2 regions of the Peribacillus sp. NPDC097895 genome follow, and region 2 is predicted to be linked to the other one. Evidence: riboswitches for the same ligand, from Rfam matches in the RefSeq annotation. Region 2 holds a riboswitch; the other holds the start of a gene.
What was found. A riboswitch is a leader RNA that binds a small molecule or an ion and turns the genes downstream of it on or off. The one in region 2 is predicted to bind S-adenosylmethionine.

Region 1: linked by a shared signal. The riboswitch ahead of ACQKMH_RS07710 (bifunctional homocysteine S-methyltransferase/methylenetetrahydrofolate reductase) and the one ahead of ACQKMH_RS08965 (YezD family protein) in region 2 are both predicted to bind S-adenosylmethionine.

Annotation. Positions count from the first base shown of each region.
Region 1 covers NZ_JBNNSH010000001.1:1,587,291-1,594,693, forward strand. Annotated here, with positions in the region: gene dapF (diaminopimelate epimerase) at 1-117, shown strand, start outside; gene ACQKMH_RS07695 (DNA ligase D) at 400-2,247, opposite strand; gene ACQKMH_RS07700 (Ku protein) at 2,400-3,242, shown strand; gene ACQKMH_RS07705 (MOSC domain-containing protein) at 3,736-4,386, shown strand; SAM riboswitch class I at 4,500-4,598, shown strand; gene ACQKMH_RS07710 (bifunctional homocysteine S-methyltransferase/methylenetetrahydrofolate reductase) at 4,702-6,549, shown strand; gene metH (methionine synthase) at 6,542-7,403, shown strand, end outside.
Region 2 covers NZ_JBNNSH010000001.1:1,864,886-1,872,288, forward strand. Annotated here, with positions in the region: gene pdxT (pyridoxal 5'-phosphate synthase glutaminase subunit PdxT) at 1-522, shown strand, start outside; gene ACQKMH_RS08955 (TetR/AcrR family transcriptional regulator) at 1,031-1,606, shown strand; gene ssuE (NADPH-dependent FMN reductase) at 1,846-2,382, shown strand; SAM riboswitch class I at 2,604-2,712, shown strand; gene ACQKMH_RS08965 (YezD family protein) at 2,882-3,025, shown strand; gene ACQKMH_RS08970 (phosphoadenylyl-sulfate reductase) at 3,213-3,917, shown strand; gene sat (sulfate adenylyltransferase) at 3,947-5,095, shown strand; gene cysC (adenylyl-sulfate kinase) at 5,137-5,736, shown strand; gene ACQKMH_RS08985 (nitrite/sulfite reductase) at 5,753-7,378, shown strand; gene ACQKMH_RS08990 (DUF3906 family protein) at 7,398-7,403, shown strand, end outside.

The DNA.
Region 1 (7,403 bases), 280 kb from region 2:
GACTTAGCCCAACCGGAAAAATTTGAAATCCTGGAAAAACAGGACTTTGAAGCGGAAACAAGCTTATATGCTAAGTTGCAGGATGAAGTTCAAAGTTATTTGAAAACTACATTATAAGGAAAGTACCAACTAGGTGTTAGTCTTAGTTAAAAAGGGGTCCGGAATGTTTTAATTCCGAACCCCTTTTTTAAATTTGGTTAAAAGATTAGAGATTGTGCAAGGCCAAGTCGAAAATTACTAGATTGCGAAATTCACGAGTAAAAGTGCCAAACTTACGAGTAAAGTCTAAAAATCAAACGTAAACGTGCCAATCTTAAAGGGCATATGCCCGGTAGATTTCCGGGTTCATACCCTAAGGCCTGCTTAATTAAATGAAGTGTCAAACTTTTTGGGTAAACTTCATGAGTTGGTCTTTTTTTGTTTTAGAAAAGACAATACATCAAGAAAGGCAGGTCCGTTATCGAAATGTCGGTAATCTAAGAATGGACATCCGTCCCTTTTGATTCTATTTGGTACGGTATCAACCGTAAAGTCTTTAAGGTGGAGGGTTTCTTCCACTTCCTCCCAAAATAATGGTGTAGCAACTCCAGCGAAAGAATTTCCGCGTGGGGAATAAGGCACAATGATGGTTTTTCCTTCACTATGCTGTACAAAGTCCAAGTAAAGCCGATTATGCCGTTTAATTTTCAATCTTTCCACTGTAAAATCATCGGGATAGGAACTTGTTAAGTAATGACCTAGAAAATCGGTGAATATCCGTGTTTCCTGATAAGTAAATCTGTCTTCAGGTAAAGGGATGTGAATTTGCAGGCCTTTGTTACCTGAGGTTTTCACATAAGCTATTATCCTTAAGGAGTCCATCACCTTTTTTATTTCTTGTGCGGCTTTTATCGCCAAGGAAAAAAATTCGATCGATGGTGGATCTAAGTCCAGGACGATTTCATCGGGTCTTGTTTTTCCGGCTTTCTGAAATGGGGCATGGAATTCCAATGCCAGTTGGTTACCAAACCAAAGAAGCGTTTCAATGTCGTTACACAGCACAAATTCTATATCTTCATCCATGAATGTTTTAATAAATCCGGGGGCATAATCAGGCTTGTTTTTCTGGAAAAATTTTTCTTGACCCATGGTGCCATGAGGATAGCGGATCGTCGTCAACAGTTTATCTTTTAAAAACGGTAAGAAGAAAGCGGAAACCTCCCTCAAATAATGTAAGTATTCAACTTTTATCACCTGTTTATCGTCAGTTATCCATAGTGGTTTATCCGGTGAGGTTATTTGTACAGTATCGGGAAATGTGTATTGGTTTATCACGAATTTTTCCCAAGTACATTCAGTGGGAGACATGTGTAATAGCCAATTTGAAAACTGAGGTTCACGCAATTCATTTTCCTCATATACGTGTAAAAATTGTACCTCGATGCAAATGGATGGATGGATATAAAAAAATTTTGCGTCTTCATCTGTAGCATTTTGCTTGATCAGTTCATACAAGATCTTTTTATCTTTTGCACTCATTCCATTTTTGACGCTTCCGATTTTCGTTACCACACCTTCCTTGAACACTGCGAGGGAAACGTAACCATTTTCTTTATGCAATGCTGTGATGAAACAGGAGACAGTCTTCCAATTTTTCACCTTGATCCAGGAAGTGGAACGCTTTCCTTCTTGCCAAGTACCCCGGATTTCCTTGGCTACAACCCCCTCACCATCTAATAAGGTGACTGCATTTAATGCCTTATCCAAAACGTCGAAACTTTCAATTAATTGGATCAAAGCTTCAGAGGTGGGGTCAGGAGGCATAGGAAACCCAAGTTTTTTACCCAGATTCAACATGAATCCCCTTCGTTCTTCCATGGATTTAGTCGTTATGTCCATTCCTTTGATACGTAGCAGGTCAAACGCTATAAAACGGCATGGGGAAAAATGAGCTTTTTCGGAAATCAATGATTGTTTCCGAAGGCGACCACGCCACTGTATTTGAAAGAAGTCTGCTTTTGCTTGATTGGTTAGCCAGACCAATTCTCCATCGAACTGCAGCGGGAGATAATCTTCTATGTCCAGGCGTTTAATGAAATCAATGATTTCCGGGAAGAGGGGAGACAATTCCTTTTCGTTTCGACTTGAGATGCTAATCGTATCAAAGTCAATCGTTAAAATGGCCCTAAAACCGTCATATTTGACTTCATAACGCCAATCCTTGGAATTAGGGGCTTCGGTGTAATAGGTTGGCAGCATCGGTTTCATTTTGGGTAAATACCTCCGAAAAAAGTGATTAACATTATTTTGCCAAAAAAACGAAGTGTTAGAGTTGCCAAATGTTTTTTCGGTTTTTTTTTAATAAGGGGGAATAATAACAATTGTTCCTTCATTTAAAAATAAGTTATGAGGTGACGAATATGCATACGATGTGGAAGGGAAGCATATCATTCGGTTTGGTGAACATTCCGATTAAACTTCATGCTGCAACGGAAGATAAGGATATTTCTTTAAGGACGTTGCATAAGGAGTGTAATTCACCGATTAAATACGAAAAAGTATGTCCGGTCTGTCAAAAAGAAGTGGGGAAGGACGATATAGTCCGCGCTTATGAATACACAAAGGGAAAGTTTGTTGTATTGGAAGACAGTGAAATGGAACAGTTAAAAAAACAAAATGAAGAAAAAGCCGTGGAAATCGTGGATTTCGTAAAAATAGAAGAAATAGATCCCATTTATTTTAACCGAAGCTATTACATGTCCCCGAATGATGGAGGGATAAAAGCTTACTCCCTTTTGCGACAGGCCCTCAAGGAATCAAAGAAGGTGGGATTAGCGAAAATCATCATCCGCTCAAAGGAACAAATGGCGGTCATTCGAGTTGTTGATAATACTTTAGTGATGGAAACGATTCATTATCCGGATGAAGTCCGCTCCACAGCGGATGTTCCGAATATCCCTGCCACTGATTCCATAGTTGAAAAAGAAATCGAGACGGCCGTTTTATTGATAGATCAATTAACGTCTACTTTCGATCCGACAAAATACACCGATGATTATCGAACAGCGTTACTTGAATTGATTGAATCAAAGAAAACGGGACAGAAGACAATCACAACCAAAACAAAAGAACCTGTTTCCAGCAATGTAACCGATTTAATGGAGGCTTTACAGGCATCCATTGATCGAACGAAACATGAAGAACCGGTAAAGAAAAAGACGGCACGGAGGAAAGCGGCACCGAAGAAAAAGAAACAAGCCTAAACAAGAAGCTGAGCGGAAGCTTGAATCGCTCGGCTTCTTGTCGGGAATGGGCATGTATGAAAGAATGGATTGCTGAAAATACATATGTAAAGCATGTACAAATAGAAAAGCGGTATAGGATGCGGATAATGAACGAAATAAAGAGAAGAAATTGGTGGTTGAGAAAGAAGGCAAAAAAAATTCGCTCCCTAAAGAGCGACAATGAGGAATTCAATCGTGAAAATCAACATATAGGCGAACAGTTGTAGTTTTCGACTATATATTGTGTTCATATTCTATCATATTTAATTCTGAAATAGCAACAAAATTACAATAACTAACCTATGTTTTTTTCTGGTAATCAATGATATTAGGCCAATTTAATGGTTGAAGGGGGGCTTTTGCATTTTCTGATCTGGTAGATTCTTTCAAATCACTATAGAATAAAATGGATTTTTAGTATAATTTATTCATATTGGGATGATATAAATTCAATAGGATTGGAAGAGGCAAAATGGAAAATGGTAAAATCGTATCACTTCATGCAGGAAAGCCAAAACAGGAAAAATTTTCGAATGTTGATATCTTTTCAGCCATGGATAAACAAGCACAGGATAAAGTGACAGTGACTAAATTAGGCATAATTGGCGATGGGGTTGGTAATGTAAAGTTCCATGGAGGCACTGATCGGGCTTTGTGTTTTTACCCCGTTGAACATTATTCATTATGGAATGAAAAATTCGCTAAAAGGCTGGATATCCCTGCATTCGGTGAAAATTTAACTGTAGCGGGGATGAAGGAAGAGACAACATTTATCGGTGATATATATCAAATAGGTGAAGTAATTGTTCAAATTAATCAAGGGAGGATTCCTTGCTCGACGATTTCCCACTTTAACCAGGAACCTAAGTTTTTGGAATTCGTCTTTAAAACTGGTTACACTGGTTACTTTGCAAAAGTCATTCAAGAAGGAACGATAAAGAAACAAAATGAAATCGTGCTATTAGATCGTTTGCAAGAAAAAATCTCCGTTCATTATGCTACAGAGGTGATCCTTCATAATCGGGATGGGCTGGATGGGGCTTACACGTTGCTTACTCTAGATTCGCTTGCGGAAGACTGGAAACAGAGGGTAGAAAAGAGGGTTCAAGCTGCAAAGGATTGAATGATTTTTGGAAAAAGTAAAAAAAATGATGATTAAGGTATTGAAATTGACAGATTATTGATGTAAATTAAATATAAATTAATTTTGAAATCTTGTGACAATTATATAAATGGATCTTATCGAGAGAGGTGGAGGGACTGGCCCGAAGAAACCTCAGCAACCAGCCTAGGCAAAGGTGCTAAATCCAGCAAGCAGAGCTTGATAGATGAGGAGAATGTTTCAAAAAACCTTCTTCTTTGAGAAGGTTTTTTTTCTTTTCTCTCATACTCATAAAAAACGACAAAAACAGGATTGTTTTTGAGAGAGGGTGTAATGATGAATTTTCGTAAAGAATTAAAAGAAAGAATGTTAGTTGGCGAAGGGGCAATTGGAACCTTATTGTACTCTTATGGTATCGATCAATGTTATGAGGAATTAAATTGCACGAATCCACATCAAATAGAATCCATCCATCGCGCCTATTTAGAAGCAGGCGCAGATATCCTTCAATCGAATACATATGGAGCCAATTTCAACAAATTGAAACGGCATGGACTTGAAGATGAAGTAAGCAGGATCAATCGCCAGGGAGTCATCCTGGCTAGAAAAGCGGCAAAAGGCAAGGCATATGTCTTCGGTACGATAGGGGCGCAGCGGAGTATACGGAAATCGGATTTAAGCATGGAAGAAATTAAGCGAGGTTTTCGTGAACAGCTATACAGTCTGCTGATGGAAGATCCGGATGGAATTCTCCTTGAAACATTTTATGACCTGGAAGAACTGGAAACCGTGCTGCAAATCGTTAAAAAAGAAACGGAACTGCCAATCATCGCAAATGTTTCAATGCATGAACTGGGTAACCTACAAAATGGAATCCATTTAAATGAAGCATTTCAAAGACTGGAGCAATTGGGTGCCGATGTTGTTGGAGTGAATTGCCGTCTCGGTCCACATCATATGATTCGTGCCTTAGAAGAAGTGAATTTGCCAAAGCAAGCCTCGATTGCCATTTATCCTAATGCCAGTCTCCCGGATTATGTGGATGGAAGACTTGTCTATAAAGCAGTGCCGGAATATTTCGGTTCAAGTGCCCTGGAACTTCGAGAGCAAGGAGCAACGATCATAGGAGGGTGCTGTGGAACGACTCCTCTACACATTCAAGCTGTAAAGAATGCGATTGAAAGTCTGGTCCCAGTGAAAGAGAAAATTACGAAATCCCGTGAGATAGAAATAATTGAAGTGAATGATAGGGAATTGGAACTCCCTCTGTACGAAAAAGCCAAAACGGAAAGAACAATTCTTGTAGAACTTGATCCTCCGAAAAAGTTGGGAATAGAAAGTTTCATGACTGGTGCGGAAGTTTTGAAAAATGCAGGGGTCGATTCGATTACTTTAGCGGATAATTCACTTGCTTCACCAAGGATATCGAATGATGCACTTGCTAATTTACTGAAGAATCAATTGAATATAACGCCAATGGTGCATATAACATGCCGTGACCGGAATTTAATTGGCCTGCAGTCACATTTAATGGGCCTGCAGACGGTGGGGCTGAACGAGTTATTGATCATCACCGGAGATCCCTCTAAAATAGGGGACTTCCCTGGTGCCACTTCCGTTTATGATTTATCGTCGTTTGACTTGATAAGCATGGTCAAACAATTTAATGAAGGTGTCTCCTATTCCGGCCAAAGTTTGGGGCAACGGTCAAATTTTAAAATTGCCGCAGCATTTAATCCCAATGTGAAATATTTGGATAAAGCCGTACAGCGGATGGAAAAGAAGATTGCCTGTGGAGCTCAATCCTTTTTGACACAGCCAATTTATTCAGTTGAACAGATCGAAGAAGTATATGAAGCGACAAAACATTTAGAAACACCAATATTCGTTGGAATCATGCCCTTGACAAGCACACGAAATGCCGAATTCATCCATAACGAAATCCCGGGTATCAAATTGCCTGATAATGTTAGAAGGGCTATGGCTTTAGCAGGGAATGACCCAGTAAAGTCAAGAATTGAAGGCGTAAATATCGCGAGAGAGCTAGTGGACGCAGCAAGAGAGAAATTCAAGGGCATTTATTTAATCACACCTTTCCTCCGCTACGAAATGACGGCGGAACTTACGAAATATATTAGAGAAGTCGATAGTAAACAGACATCAGGGGTGGCAATACATGAATAAAAAAGCGATTCAAGAGCAATTGGATTCTAAGATTCTTCTTCTTGATGGAGCCATGGGAACAATGCTTCAGGCGGAGAATTTAACAGCAGAGGATTTTGGCGGGGAACAGTTCGAGGGCTGCAATGAGTACCTATCATTGACGCAACCGGAAATCATTCAATCCATCCATGAAAAGTATTTAGCAGCAGGTGCTGATATCATTGAAACAAATACCTTCGGAGCCACAAGCATCGTACTTGACGAATACCAAATAAGCACGATTGCTTACAAGCTTAATAAAATTTCAGCAGAGCTAGCCGTTAAAGCTTGTGAAAAGTATTCAAATGATGAATGGCCGAGATATGTAGCTGGCTCGATGGGTCCCACTACAAAAACGCTTTCCGTAACAGGTGGAACGACTTTCGATATTTTAACCGAGTCTTATGAAGAACAGGCACTCGGCCTATTGGATGGCGGAGTAGACTTGCTATTGGTGGAAACCTGTCAGGATATGCTAAATGTCAAGGCTGCCTTTTCCGGAATCAAAGCAGCTTTTGCTAAAACCGGAAAAGATGTGCCTGTCATCATATCAGGTACGATCGAACCGATGGGCACGACACTTGCTGGCCAATCGATAGAAGCTTTCTATTTATCTGTTGAACATATGAAACCAGTGGCAGTCGGACTGAATTGTGCAACAGGCCCGGAATTCATGATAGACCACATTCGTACGCTTGCAGATATAGCAAACAGCGCCATCAGTTGTTATCCGAATGCAGGACTCCCTGATGAAGAAGGTCACTATCATGAGTCACCGACTTCCCTTGCAGAGAAAATGAAGCAATTTGCTGAAAAGGGTTGGGTCAATATCATTG
Region 2 (7,403 bases):
GCAATCATAGTAAAAAAACCAGAACAGTTGGAAGAAATCGATGGCTTAATCATTCCAGGCGGAGAAAGCACTACGATGAGAAAACTAATGGATCGATACGGATTTATGGAACCAATTAAAACTTTCTTCGAAGATAAAAAACCTATTTTCGGTACATGTGCGGGGATGGTATTGGCGGCCAATCACTTGACTGGTGATGAGGATGCCTATCTTGAACTAATGGACATTTCCGTGAAAAGGAACGGATTTGGACGTCAACGGGATAGTTTCGAGGCCGATCTTTCAATCGAAGGATTGGATGAACCATTTAAAGCTGTTTTCATCCGAGCGCCATTCGCGGAGGGTATTGGAGAAGATGTAGAAATATTGGCAGTATATGAAGAGAATGTTGTGGCTGCGAGACAAGAACATGTCCTTGTCAGTGCGTTTCATCCAGAATTAACAGGGGATGATCGTTTTATGCAACTTTTTATTCAAATGGTAAAGACATCTATAAATAAAGCTGAATTGAAAACCTGCTAAACATCATAAAGCTGTCCTATTATTAGGACAGCTTTTGTATGCTCCTATCCAAAAAGGGTACGATAAAAATAAATATATTGCTTGAATTTACCATTCGATAAATCTATACTAAATAAGTGAGTGGTCACTCACATATTTAGTATAGATCATTGAAGAGGACCATGTCGTTGTAGCATATATTAATGAAAAAATGGAGCGGGATACTCGTTTTAATCAAGGTTATAAAGAATGCAAGAGATATGCGCGGAATAATAATGTGCCCTGAAGCGATTGCAAAGTCTGTCTATCTTAAAAAACGGATATGATCAGTTGAAGCGTAGTCATGGTTGATGATGGCTATGCATCTTATACATGATTTTTTGGAAAAGAAAACATTTCATAGACACTCTTTTCTACAAATGGGATCTCTCAAAGATCAAAGGTAATAATGACCGTTAAGTACCATATAAGAATAATGAAAAAATGATGGGTGAAACGGATTTATCTTTTTAAAAGAAGGTTGATATTTTTGAAAAAAGGGCAGCAAACTAAAGAACGTATCATTAATGTAGCCCGGACTCTTTTTGCCACTAAAGGTTTTGATATGACCAGGACGAATGAAATTGCCTCTGCGTGCAATGTTTCCGAAGCTACTATTTACAAATATTTTGTTAGTAAAAAAGATTTACTTTTGGCTACAATTACACCTAATGAAAAAGAAGAGTCTGAAGAAGGGATCAGCCATCTATCTACAGATGATCTTATGGAGAATCACGTTTCCACAATGATAAAGAAAATTCTTGAAAATAAAGAACAGTTTTCAATATTATTCAGGGAAACACAACTCGATCAAGATATTTCAAAACAATATATTGAACAAATTTTTAAGCCGAATGCCAAGCATCTTGAAATACAGAGGAGAATAGATAACGGAGAGATACAATATATCTCTGATATCACCCTATTTAATGTTGGGATTATTTCTTTTACATTGGCATTATCAACTCATAATGAGATCCATCACCAGAAAAAGGAACCATATTTTAGTTCTGAACGAATCAATAGCATTGCTCAGCTTTTAGTTTATGGTATCCATGGAAAATAAAATCATACATAATGAAACGGTCATATTAAAGGCATGGGGATCATGCCACAAATATGACCGTTTTTTCGATTAGGTAGCAATCAAGCAAGCTGATGAACTGGTGAAATCCGTGCCAATATCAATAAACTGGAGTTTAAGATTTGACATATATTTTTCAGACTATTACGATAAATGCATGCTTCATGAAAAGCTATTTAGAGAATTCTTATCAGGAAATCATGCAAAATAGGGGGATAAATATGAGCGATATCGTAATTTTATCAGGAAGCCCAGCGATTCCATCAAGAACGGACATTTCACTGAAACATATTCAATCATTGGTTGAAAAAGAAGGGTTTACCACGGCATATTTCTCAATTACGGATTTTTCAGCAGATGATTTATTCCAAGGGCGATATAATAGCGAAGATATTTTAAAGCTTTCCGAAAAAATTTCAGGAGCTAGAGGAATTATTATTGGTTCACCGGTATATAAAGCTTCTTACACAGGTGTGTTGAAAGCCTTGATTGATTTGCTGCCTGAAGGAGCTTTTAAGGGAAAGCCTGTGCTGCCAATTATGATTGGTGGAAGTAACAGGCATCTATTGGCAATTGACTATGCACTTAAACCATTAATTTCTATATTAAAAGGTGAGCCGTTGCAGGGCATCTATTTTGTAGATAAGGAAATTGATAAACAGGATCCGGAAAGTCCTATTAAGGATATGAATTTAGTTGATCGCGTTCAGAGTCAGGTTCAAGAATTTGTAGAAGCGATTCAGATAAGGAATATTTGAGTGTTTATACTTTAAATGATTGCCAGAATTGTAAAATAGACTCATTTTTTTGGAGGATTTCTCTAAAAAAATGAGTCTATTTTCATATGAAAAAGAACATATAATTACACGTGGAATAGTGTGTATAATAATAACAGTTCATCCATTTTATAAATCCAAGTTACTTTATAAGAAAACTCCATTGACAAGGAATAAATTTATGTTAATATTTAAAATAATAAAACTTATCCAGAGCGACGGAGGGAATTGGCCCTTTGAAGTCCAGCAACCTGCATGATGGATGCAAGGTGCTACATCCAACAAAATGTTGATCATTTTGGAAGATAAGGTAAAGAATATTTACCTAGGAATCTTTCCATCATGGAAAGATTTTTGTTTTTGAAAAAATCATTGGTAAACCATAACAATGTAAGGTTGTTTGGAATTATATAAATTTAAGAATTCAATTAATCAGCGGTGAAATAAATGATTCGCGGATTTTCTTAAAGGAGGAACAGGTTTGGAAAAAGAGAATCAGCTTGAAGAAATATTTGAACGACTTCAAGAAATGCTTCATTCAATGAAATATGGGTCCATCACACTAATTGTCCAGGATGGTAAAATCATTCAAATGGAAAGAAATGAAAAGCTGAGAATTAAATAAGGTATCTGCTGACTAGAAAAACTAGAGGCGTGTTTAACTAATATATAGAGAGTATTGGTTAAATTCGTCTCTTTTTCCTAGAGTCATATAAACTTGAGAAGATTACAGCGGATATTGATCACCAGTTACTCTAACCAGTGAAACATACTGCAAGTTTTTAGAGGGGGCAATAAAGTTGGCTGCATTAATAAACTATGAAAATTTCAACACTGAAGTTTTACCTGCTTTTCCTGAGGATAGTGAGACAAAAGGGGCTTTGGAAGTTCTGCAATGGGCAAATGAACAATATGGCAATAAACTCATATATGCATGTAGCTTTGGAATTGAAGGAATAGTCCTTACGGATTTATTGGCAAAGGTCAATCCTTCGGCCAAGATTGTTTTCCTGGATACCGATGTTCATTTTGAGGAAACTTACCAATTGATCGACCAAGTGAAAAAGCGATATCCAAAGCTTTCCATAGAGATGAAGAAACCTGCATTGACGCTTGAGGAACAAGCAGCGGAATTTGGAGATGAATTATGGCTGAATGATTCCAACAAGTGTTGCAATATCCGTAAAATCATTCCGCTTACCGATGTGCTATCAACGGCGACAGCTTGGCTTTCAGGACTGAGGCGGGAGCAATCAGAAACAAGGGCTCTTACCGAGTATGTCAATAAAGATAATAAATTCAAGTCAGTTAAGATATGTCCACTCATTCATTGGACATGGAAAGATGTTTGGCGTTATGCGCACAAAAATGGACTTCCATATAATATCCTACATGATAATGGATATCCGAGCATTGGCTGTAAAACGTGTACGGCACCAGCCATCAGTGCAGAGGACTTACGCTCAGGCCGTTGGCAAGGGGCTCAAAAAACAGAATGCGGATTACATTTATCTTAAATAAATAGAAACCATAGGGGGAAATTAGCATGACAACCAGTTTACCGCACGGAGGAACATTAATTGATCTTTGGGAACCAAAATATGATTTTAGTAAAATAACAAATTCAATCGAAATTGATGAAATTGCTTTAAGTGATCTTGAATTGATAGGCACTGGTGCCTACAGTCCGATTAAAGGATTTTTCACAAAAAGTGACTATGAGGCAGTTGTCAAGGATATGAGGCTTAGCAGCGGTCATGTATGGAGCATACCGATTACACTGCCGTTAACCGAAGAATCTGCAAAAACAATCACTATCGGAGAAGAAGTAAAGTTGAATCATGAAGGTGAAACGTACGGAGTTCTCCTTGTTTCCGATATTTTCACTCCTGATAAACAATTGGAAGCAACTTTAGTATATCAAACGGATGATGAGAAGCATCCAGGTGTGAAAAATTTATATAACCGCGGAAATGTATATGTTGGTGGAGAAATAAAATTAGTTAAGAGAATCGAGCGTCCGTTATTTCAAGATCATTATTTGGATCCTGTTGAGACAAGGAAAGCTTTTGCAGAAAAAGGATGGGAAACGGTTGTTGGATTCCAAACGAGGAACCCTGTTCACCGTGCACATGAATATATACAAAAGACAGCACTGGAGATTGTCGACGGTTTATTCTTGAATCCTCTTGTAGGTGCCACAAAATCCGATGATATTCCAGCAGATGTACGAATGGAGAGCTATAAAGTTCTGCTTGAAAAATATTATCCTAAGGATCGCGTCTCCCTTGCCGTTTTCCCTGCTGCAATGCGTTATGCAGGACCGAGGGAAGCCATTTTCCATGCGATGGTCCGTAAAAATTATGGTTGCACCCATTTTATTGTCGGACGTGATCATGCAGGTGTGGGCGATTATTATGGCACATATGATGCTCAAAAAATCTTTGGGAATTTTAACGCTGATGAGTTAGGGATCACGCTATTATTCTTTGAACATAGTTTTTATTGTAAAGCATGTGGCAATATGGCTTCTGCTAAAACTTGTCCGCATGGTAAGGAAGACCATGTCATCCTCTCCGGTACGAAGGTTAGGGAAATGTTACGTAATGGTGAAATTCCTCCAGCTACCTTTAGTCGTAAAGAAGTCATCGAGGTGTTGATCAAAGGTCTAAAGAAGAATGAAGTTTTTAACTAAATAGTTTCAAATTGAAGGAATGAAGTAAGAGGGGGATAATAATGAATAAAAATACTAACGTAACTTGGCATGAATCGTCATTGACCAAGGAACTTCGCCGAAAACAGAACGGTCATGAGAGTACTGTTCTATGGTTCACAGGACTGTCTGGGTCAGGGAAATCAACGATTGCGAATGCAGTGGCTAAGGAGTTATATAACCGGAATATTAGAAGTTATGTTTTGGATGGGGATAATATCCGTCATGGTTTAAATAAAGATTTGGGTTTTTCTGAAGAGGATCGAACAGAAAACATTAGGCGGATCGGTGAGGTTTCCAAGTTATTCGTGGATAGTGGACAGTTCGTATTAACCGCTTTTATATCACCTTTTCGGGCAGATCGCCAGATTGTGCGTGATTTACTTGAAGACGGGGAGTTTATTGAAGTATACATAAAGTGTCCAATCGAAGAGTGTGAAGTGCGGGATCCAAAAGGTCTTTATGACAAGGCGCGTAAGGGAATCATTAAAGATTTTACCGGTATCGATTCTCCATACGAAGTACCTGAACAGCCAGAAATCATTTTAGAATCCGACCAATACAGTATTGAAGAGTGTGTTGAACAGGTAATCGGTTATTTGACATCAAAGAAAGCGATTTAATCAAGGAGGAAATGTAATGGTTTACGAGAAATTTTGGTCGGAAAATCCACTAATCGCTAAAAATAAAACGGAAATCTGGAAATTGGAAAAAGACGGATTGAAGATATTTGATGATATTCCACATTACGCTGAAAATGGTTTTGAATCCATCCCTAAAGAGAATTGGGATATGTTCAAGTGGGCAGGTCTATACTTGCAACGGCCAAAAGAAGCCGGTTATTGGATGATGCGTGTCGTTATTCCCGGAGGTATCCTGACATATGATCAACAGATAACTCTAGCTAACATCGCTAAAGATTATGGGAGGGATGTATATGACATTACAACCCGTCAAGCCATTCAATTCCACTGGTTGACCATCGAACAAGTCCCGGATATCTTGAATCGTTTGGAAAAGGTTGGAATGACTACGGCCGGTGCATGTGGTGATATCACACGTAATATAATCGGGAATGCATTAGCTGGTCTCGATCCTGACGAACTTTTTGATACACGCGATGTACTATATGATGTATTTGAGTATTTCCGCCTTAACGAAGACTATTCAAACCTTCCAAGGAAATATAAAATGTCCATTAGTGCTAATATTCACAATGCTTCCAATGCTGAAATCAACTGTGTCTCATTCAATCCAGCTACTAAAGTAATTGATGGAGTAACGGAAGTTGGTTTTCACGTAAAAGTGGGGGGTGGGCTATCCTCCGTTCCGATGCTGGCAGAAGAACTTGATTTATTCATTTTACCTGAAAAAACAGTCGAAGTGGCGGCCGCCATCACGACGATATTCCGTGACTTTGGGTACCGTGAAAAACGTCATCGCTCGAGATTGAAATTCCTTGTAGCTGACTGGGGTCCTGAACAATTCAAGGAAAAATTACTGGAATACACCGGTCCGCTTCCTGAAAAAGGAGAAAGTGCAGTAAAGGGATGGAATGCAGGTTATTTCTACGGCATCCATAAACAAAAGCAAGAAGGACTCAACTATGTTGGAGTCAATATTCCAGTTGGTCGTCTAACTCCAGACGAAGTTATTGAGTTTGCAGAACTTGCTAAAAAATATGGAAATGGTGAAATCCGCAACTGTAATTCTCAAAATCTAATCATTCCCAATGTGCCGGATGCAAAACTTGAGGAATTAAAACAGGAACCCATCTTTGAAAGATTTCCTTATCAACCAAAAAAATTCATTGGTTATTCCGTATCTTGTACAGGCATCGAGTATTGTAACCTTGCACTCGTCGAAACAAAAAACAGAATGAGGACCATTTCTGAAACACTTGATAAGGAAATCGATCTGGATGTACCAGTAAGGATGCATATGGTAGGTTGTCCTAATAACTGTGGTCAAAGAGCGATTGCCGAAATAGGACTGCAAGGCATAAAAATGAAAAACCAGGAAAAACAGATGGTGGAAGCTTTTGAGATATACATCGGTGGTACCCTGAATGAGGGCGGTAAGTTTAATGAAAAACTTAAAGGGAAAGTGGAGGCTGAACAGCTCTATTATGTTCTGAAAGAACTTATCCTATTTTTCAAAGAAACAAAGCTTCTCTCCGAAACCTTCCTAGACTTTGTGGAAAGGGTAGGGAAAACAGAGTTACAAAGCAAGCTTGATGATATATTAGAAGAAGTGGCCGTATAATAGGGAAGGTAAGCTATTTATGAAT